3 regions of the Marinoscillum sp. 108 genome follow, and region 2 is predicted to be linked to each of the others. Evidence: riboswitches for the same ligand, from Rfam matches in the RefSeq annotation. Region 2 holds a riboswitch; each other region holds the start of a gene.
The links. Region 2 has a riboswitch for S-adenosylmethionine ahead of GV030_RS15690 (O-acetylhomoserine aminocarboxypropyltransferase/cysteine synthase family protein). Riboswitches for the same ligand answer to the same signal wherever they lie in the genome.
Positions count from the first base shown of each region.

Region 1 (2,268 bases), on a different contig from region 2:
CTTCAAGACCGATCCCCTTGTTAGGCTCTATCAGATACTTCAGTCTCGCTTTGTGTCTTCGCTCCCGCTCTCCGTACCGATCAAACACCCGAAGGCCTGCTTCTATAAAAGGAATCAGTTCATCCTGAGGTAGGAAATCATAAGCCAACTGCCCCATAAATGACTGAGCACCAAGCCCACCACCTACAATCACTTCAAATCCGTAGGCGCCATTCTTGATCTTAGGAATAAACCCAAAATCATGGATATAAGTGAATGCCGCATCCGACTTAGAGGATGAAAAAGCAATTTTCACCTTTCTCCCCATTTCCTGACAAATGGGGTTTCTGAGGAAGTACTCAAATACCCCCTGAGCGTAGGGAGATACATCAAACGGCTCCTCGGGATCAATACCCGCATATGGAGAAGCCGTCACGTTGCGAACGGTATTACCACAAGCCTCCTTGGTGGTCACCCCTACGGACTCCAGAGCCTCCCACATTTCCGGTGTATCCTGCAGCCTCACAAAATGAAGTTGGATATTTTGTCTGGTAGTGAGGTGAAGGTTACCATTCGTATATTTTTCTGAAAGATTGGCCACCGTCTCCAGCTGATCCGGGGTGATTTTCCCAAACGGCAGCTTCAAACGAAACATCTGCACGCCTTGCTGACGCTGCCCATAAACTCCTCTGGCCAGACGAAAAGACTTGAAACGCTCCTCAGGTATTCTGCCAAGATTAAAATCCTGGATTTTATCCTTGAGCTCTTTGATGTCGGCTTTGGCCTCTTTGCTGATGTCTTTTGTGATCATTTTTTTGTTTTTTCTATAAAAAAAGCCCCTGAATGAAGTCTCCCGGGGCTTTAGTTACACAATGAAAATATTTTATTTATTTCTGGTGCTTCCCGGGATGTCATGTACAAATGCAGCATATGCAACACACGCATGCGCAGCAACAACATGACATTAGAAAGAATAAAGGGTTACAATTGAACTTAAAAGGCATTATGATAAAAGTTGTTGGATAAAAAGGTGCTGTATTTCAGTAAGGGATAGGGATCACTTACAACAACAGCAACAACAACTCATCGAATGTCTCGAGAGGTCAATTGACTTAAAAAAGAAGGTTGTTTGTAAATTCATGGTCAATTAATTCATATTTATTCCGGCAACCGCCAGAAACAGGAATTAGCACCTTAAACATTGCTTTCAGGTTGCTAGCGCTTCACAGAGCCCGTCTCTCCACGCTTCTTTATAAATCAATTATACGCTAATTGATGAGGCAAAGGTGAGTCACAAAACTGAGACTTCAAAACTTCCGAATCAAAATAACGATAACTTGTATTGAAAAATTCAATTTTTCAAAATTTTACGCTCATATTTCCAATTTTCGCAAATGAACCACTGGCATTTCCAGCATTTCACTTCCTTCGTTAATAAGCGCGCACCTCAGAGCCTTTCATGAAATTCATAAAGGCCTTATTTACCACCCGGTTTCCCCCAGGGGTAGGGTAATCACCCGTAAAGTACCAATCGCCAATATGGTTAGGGCATGCCTTGTGTAGGTTTTCTACTGTTTGATAGACTACTTCCAGTTCAGCTTTCATGCCTTTAGGCCGAACAATATTCGTAATCATGGCTGAAACTTCATCGTAAGTGAAAGGAGCATACAGTTCCTTCACAAAGTTGCGCTGATTTTTATCTCCCGTGCTGGCCAGACATTTTTCATATACCTCGTCCAACAGATACTCCTTATCATGCTTCTGAAGCAAGGCAAGCACCGCCCTGAAGGCCACAAAATCCTTCATCTTACTCATATCTATCCCATAGCAGTCCGGGAATCGTATCTGAGGAGCAGATGATACAATCACCACTTTTTTAGGCTCCAGCCTATCCAGCAGTGTCAGAATACTTTTCTCCAAAGTGGTACCCCTCACGATAGAATCATCGATTACCACGAGTGTATCTTTTCGCTTATTGATCACCTCATAGGTGGTGTCATATACGTGCGCCACCAGATCGTCTCTGTGCGCATCATCGGTAATGAAAGTTCGAAGTTTGGCATCCTTCAACACTAACTTCTCCACCCTTGGGCGAAAAGAAAGTAACTCTTCCAGTGAATCCGCACTGGGCTTCTGATCGAGTATAATATCCTTTCGCTGGGCAATGAGGTAATTATCAATACCTCTCAGGAGGCCCAAAAAGGAGGTTTCCGCTGTATTGGGGATGTACGAGAAAACTGCATTTTTCAGGTCAAAATTGACCGATTTGAGGACGCTCGGGATAAGTAG
Region 1 is NZ_LR734808.1:2,476,523-2,478,790, forward strand. It holds gene GV030_RS09925 (HEPN domain-containing protein) at 1-790, opposite strand, end outside; SAM riboswitch class I at 1,129-1,238, opposite strand; gene GV030_RS09930 (amidophosphoribosyltransferase) at 1,411-2,268, opposite strand, start outside.
Region 1: linked by a shared signal. The riboswitch ahead of GV030_RS09925 (HEPN domain-containing protein) and the one ahead of GV030_RS15690 (O-acetylhomoserine aminocarboxypropyltransferase/cysteine synthase family protein) in region 2 are both predicted to bind S-adenosylmethionine.

Region 2 (2,268 bases):
ACTGTGAAGGATGCCGTAGATGCAACAGGTGCTGACGTATCTATCATCTTCGTGCCACCAGCATTCGCTGCTGATGCCATCATGGAAGCTGCTGATGCAGGCATCAAGGTTATCATCACCATCACAGAGGGTATTCCTGTGAAGGACATGATGAAAGCCAAACCTTACGCCATTGCCAGAGGAGCCAAACTGGTAGGGCCAAACTGCCCTGGGGTGATCACTCCGGGTGAAGCCAAAGTGGGCATTATGCCAGGTTTTGTATTTAAGAAAGGAAATATTGGGATCGTTTCTAAATCAGGAACATTGACCTACGAAGCAGCCGATCAGGTAGTAAAAGCAGGATTGGGTATTACTACCGCCATCGGTATTGGAGGAGATCCTATCATCGGTACTTCTACCAAAGATGCTGTACAGTTGCTCATGGAGGATCCGGAGACTGAAGGGATCGTGATGATCGGTGAAATCGGTGGAAACTACGAAGCTGAGGCAGCCAAATGGATCAAAGAAAATGGCAACAAAAAGCCTGTAGTAGGATTTATTGCCGGCCAAACAGCACCTCCCGGAAGAAGAATGGGCCATGCCGGAGCCATTATCGGTGGCGCAGATGACACTGCTGCCGCCAAAATGAAGATCATGGCCGCCAATGGCATCCATGTGGTCAACTCCCCTGCAGATATCGGGGAAGTCATGAAAAAAGCATTGGGCTAATAACTTTAGTTCGATTAGATATAGATAAGCCGGTCAGAATTTTCTGACCGGCTTTATTTTTTTATTGCCCTTCTTTTTTTTTGCAAACTAATTTTTCCGTGTTACGTTTGTGCTCTCAAATCGATAAAGCATCGATTTATAAAGAAGCGCTGAGAGACAGGCTCTAAGAAGCGCTAGCAACCCCCACCCTAAACGGGAAGGTGCTAATTCCTGATATATAAATTGATAGTTATGAAATTCAACAAAAACACTTTTGCGAAAGCAACTGCTTTTTTGCCAAGCATTGAAGCAAGGTTATCTATTTCACATTCTCCGATCGACAGAGGGTTCTGTTGTATGTGTTACTACTGCTAATTCCGCAGGTATTGTTCCTTTTAGTTATTGGAAAATCCGCAGGCCGATTCATGTATTGTCTTTGGTCATAAAAGCATACCCCATATACTATTCTAGAATCTTAAAAAATATACACTCATGTCAGCATTAAAATTTGAAACCTTACAACTACACGCAGGCCAGGAAATAGACCCCACTACAGGATCACGGGCTGTGCCTATTTATCAAACTACTTCATTCGGATTCAAAAACTCCGAGCACGGCGCTAACCTTTTCGCCCTGAAGGAATTTGGAAACATCTATAGTCGGATCATGAATCCCACCAATGATGTATTCGAGAAGCGTATCGCTGCACTGGAAGGGGGAGTGGCCGCATTGGCGGTAGGCTCCGGGCAAGCTGCTCAGTTTATCGCACTCAGCAATATTCTGGAGTCTGGTGACAACTTTGTGTCCAGCTCATTTCTCTATGGCGGCACTTACAATCAGTTTAAAGTAGCCTTCAAGCGCCTCGGCATTAAAGTGAAGTTTGCTGAAAGCGACCAGGCCGAAGAGTTTGAGAAATTGATCGATGAGAAAACCAAAGCCATTTATCTGGAAACCATCGGCAATCCGGGTTTCAACGTGCCTGATTTTGAGGCGATCGCGGCAGTAGCCAAAGCAAACAATATTCCACTCATAGTGGACAATACTTTTGGAGCTGGTGGCTACCTCTTTCGACCTTTGGAGCATGGGGCTTCAGTGGTCACTGCCTCGGCTACCAAATGGATAGGTGGCCATGGCACAAGCATAGGTGGTGTGATCATAGATGGCGGAAACTTCAACTGGGGCAATGGAAAATTCCCGCAGTTTACCGAGCCTTCTGAGGGCTATCACGGATTGGTCTTCTGGGATGTGTTTGGAGAAGGAAATCCGCTAGGTCTGCCCAATATTGCCTTTGCTATCCGAGCCCGGGTGGAAGGTCTAAGAGATTTTGGACCGGCACTCAGCCCATTCAATAGCTTCTTGCTTTTGCAGGGACTGGAAACGTTATCGCTGCGCGTGCAGCGTACCGTGGATAATGCACTGGAACTGGCGCAATGGCTGGAGCAGCACCCATTGGTAGAAACCGTCAACTATCCGGGTCTGAAAAGCAGCAGCTATCATGAGCTTGCCAAAAAATACCTCAAAAACGGGTTTGGTGGAGTGCTCTCATTTACCCTGAAGGGAGAAAAAGAGTTGGCCACACAA
Region 2 is NZ_LR734811.1:93,422-95,689, forward strand. It holds gene sucD (succinate--CoA ligase subunit alpha) at 1-708, shown strand, start outside; SAM riboswitch class I at 842-932, shown strand; gene GV030_RS15690 (O-acetylhomoserine aminocarboxypropyltransferase/cysteine synthase family protein) at 1,180-2,268, shown strand, end outside.

Region 3 (2,268 bases), on a different contig from region 2:
ATTTTCAGGTTTTCAAATATGAATGACATGAAACCGCCGACTGATTACTGAAAACTGAGATCTGAAGTCATTTGCTTCCTCGGCTCATACCTTCCAGCCACTTCGGCGATGGCCCTGATGTGATCGGGAGTGGTACCACAGCACCCACCCAAAATATTCACTAACCCCTCTTGCAAGTACTCTTCTACCTGGGCAGCCATTTCCTCGGCGCTCTCATCATATTCCCCAAACTCATTGGGCAGTCCGGCATTCGGGTGAGCGCTTACCAGAAAATCAGATTTCTCAGCAAGGGTCTGCAGATAAGGGCGCAGTTGCTTGGCACCCAGCGCACAGTTCAAACCAATACTGAGCAAAGGCATATGAGAAACCGAAATCAAAAAGGCCTCTGTGGTCTGACCAGAAAGGGTCCTCCCCGAAGCATCAGTGATCGTACCCGACACCATGATCGGCACCCGCACACCCCTTTCTCTGACTACCTCATCTATGGCCATGAGTGCGGCTTTGGCATTCAGCGTGTCAAAAACAGTTTCTACCAACAGCGCATCCGCACCACCGTCCAGAAGTCCTTTGACCTGCTCTATGTAGGCTTCTTTCAACCCTTCAAAGGTCACTGCACGGAAACCCGGGTCGTTGACATCCGGTGAGAGTGAGGCGGTTCTGTTCGTTGGCCCGATAGACCCTGCCACAAATCTGGGCTTGTGAGGCTCCTTAGCGGTGAATTCATCCGCTACCTCCCGCGCAATCTTCGCACTCTCATAGTTGAGTTGGTAAGCCAGGTGCTCCAGCTGATAATCTGCCTGGGCAATGGTAGTGCTGCTGAATGTGTTGGTCTCGGCAATGTCTGCACCTGCTGCAAAGTAGGCTGCGTGTATTTCCTTGATCACATCCGGTCGGGTGATGGAAAGCAGGTCATTGTTGCCCTTCAGGGATGAGGGATGATTCTGGAGCGACTCATTTCTAAAATCCTCCTCTTCCAGCTTATACCGCTGGATCATGGTGCCCATGGCACCATCCAAAATCAATATTCTCTCCTGAGCTATTTCTTCTAGCTTGTTCATATCCAAAGATTAAAACCATTTATTCAGGAGAAAGGTACCGGAGTGGATTACTTTATCTCTTCCAGACAATGCCTGGATGGGAGTTGGCACCGAAATCCTGATCAGATGACCAGAAAAGGTTGCCAAGGCTTCATAGGGCCCAATCCCTCTGCCTTTCTCGATAAATGTGGTGGCAAATATAGGGGGAGATTAACACAATAAAAACATTTGCAATTAGGTTCTCATCCACCCAAAGGAGTATTTTTACTCCCCAATGAAATTTGCTGCAATAGACATAGGCTCCAATGCCATCCGCTTACAGGTCACCAAAGTAATCGAATACGAACAGCTCATTACCTTCAAAAAACTCCAGTATGTGAGGTTTCCACTCAGACTTGGTCATGACGTGTTTACCAACAAAATGATCAGTCCGGTGAATCAGGAGAAGTTCGTGAAACTGATGACCGCCTACAAAAACCTGATAGACCTCTATGGAGTGGATCACTATTTTGGCTGTGCCACCTCTGCCATACGCGAGTCTGCCAACGGAAAAGCACTTACCGAAAGGGTGCTGAATGAGGTGGGCTTAAAAATCAACATCATCAGTGGTGTGAAAGAAGCCGAAATGATCAATGAAGTGATTAGTCTGGATCTGGATGACAAAACCTACCTGCATGTGGATGTGGGTGGCGGTAGCACCGAGCTCAATTTCTATTATAAACAGAAGAAAGTGGCTTCCAAATCCTTCAAAATTGGATCAGTGAGGCGGCTGGAGCATCACGACTCACCCAGGGCCTGGAAGGAGATAGAGCGCTGGGTAAAAGATGAACTCAAAGACCATAAGGAGAAAGTCACAGCCATAGGTACAGGAGGAAACATCAACAAAATATATGAGCTCTCGCCTGTTTCCAAAAAAAGGAAAATCTCGCTGGAAAGCATCATGAAAGTACAGGACTACCTCGGTAACCTCACTCTGGATGAGCGCCTGAATCGGCTGCAACTGAACCCCGACCGGGCCGATGTAATCATCCCTGCTTCGGAAATCTATGTGCACGCCATGAAGGCTGCCAGAGCCAGGTCCATGCTGGTGCCCGATATTGGGTTGAAAGACGGAATCAACTATTACCTTTTTGAGAAGTACTACCCCAGTCGCGGAAAGATTTTTGTGAAAAACTCATGATCTGAAAATCCCTACATTTGCCGATCTAAAAATCGCACAATCATGACAATC
Region 3 is NZ_LR734808.1:70,092-72,359, reverse strand. It holds gene GV030_RS00210 (four helix bundle protein) at 1-29, opposite strand, end outside; gene GV030_RS00205 (homocysteine S-methyltransferase family protein) at 45-1,058, opposite strand; SAM riboswitch class I at 1,108-1,225, opposite strand; gene GV030_RS00200 (Ppx/GppA phosphatase family protein) at 1,312-2,217, shown strand; gene GV030_RS00195 (hypothetical protein) at 2,260-2,268, shown strand, end outside.
Region 3: linked by a shared signal. The riboswitch ahead of GV030_RS00205 (homocysteine S-methyltransferase family protein) and the one ahead of GV030_RS15690 (O-acetylhomoserine aminocarboxypropyltransferase/cysteine synthase family protein) in region 2 are both predicted to bind S-adenosylmethionine.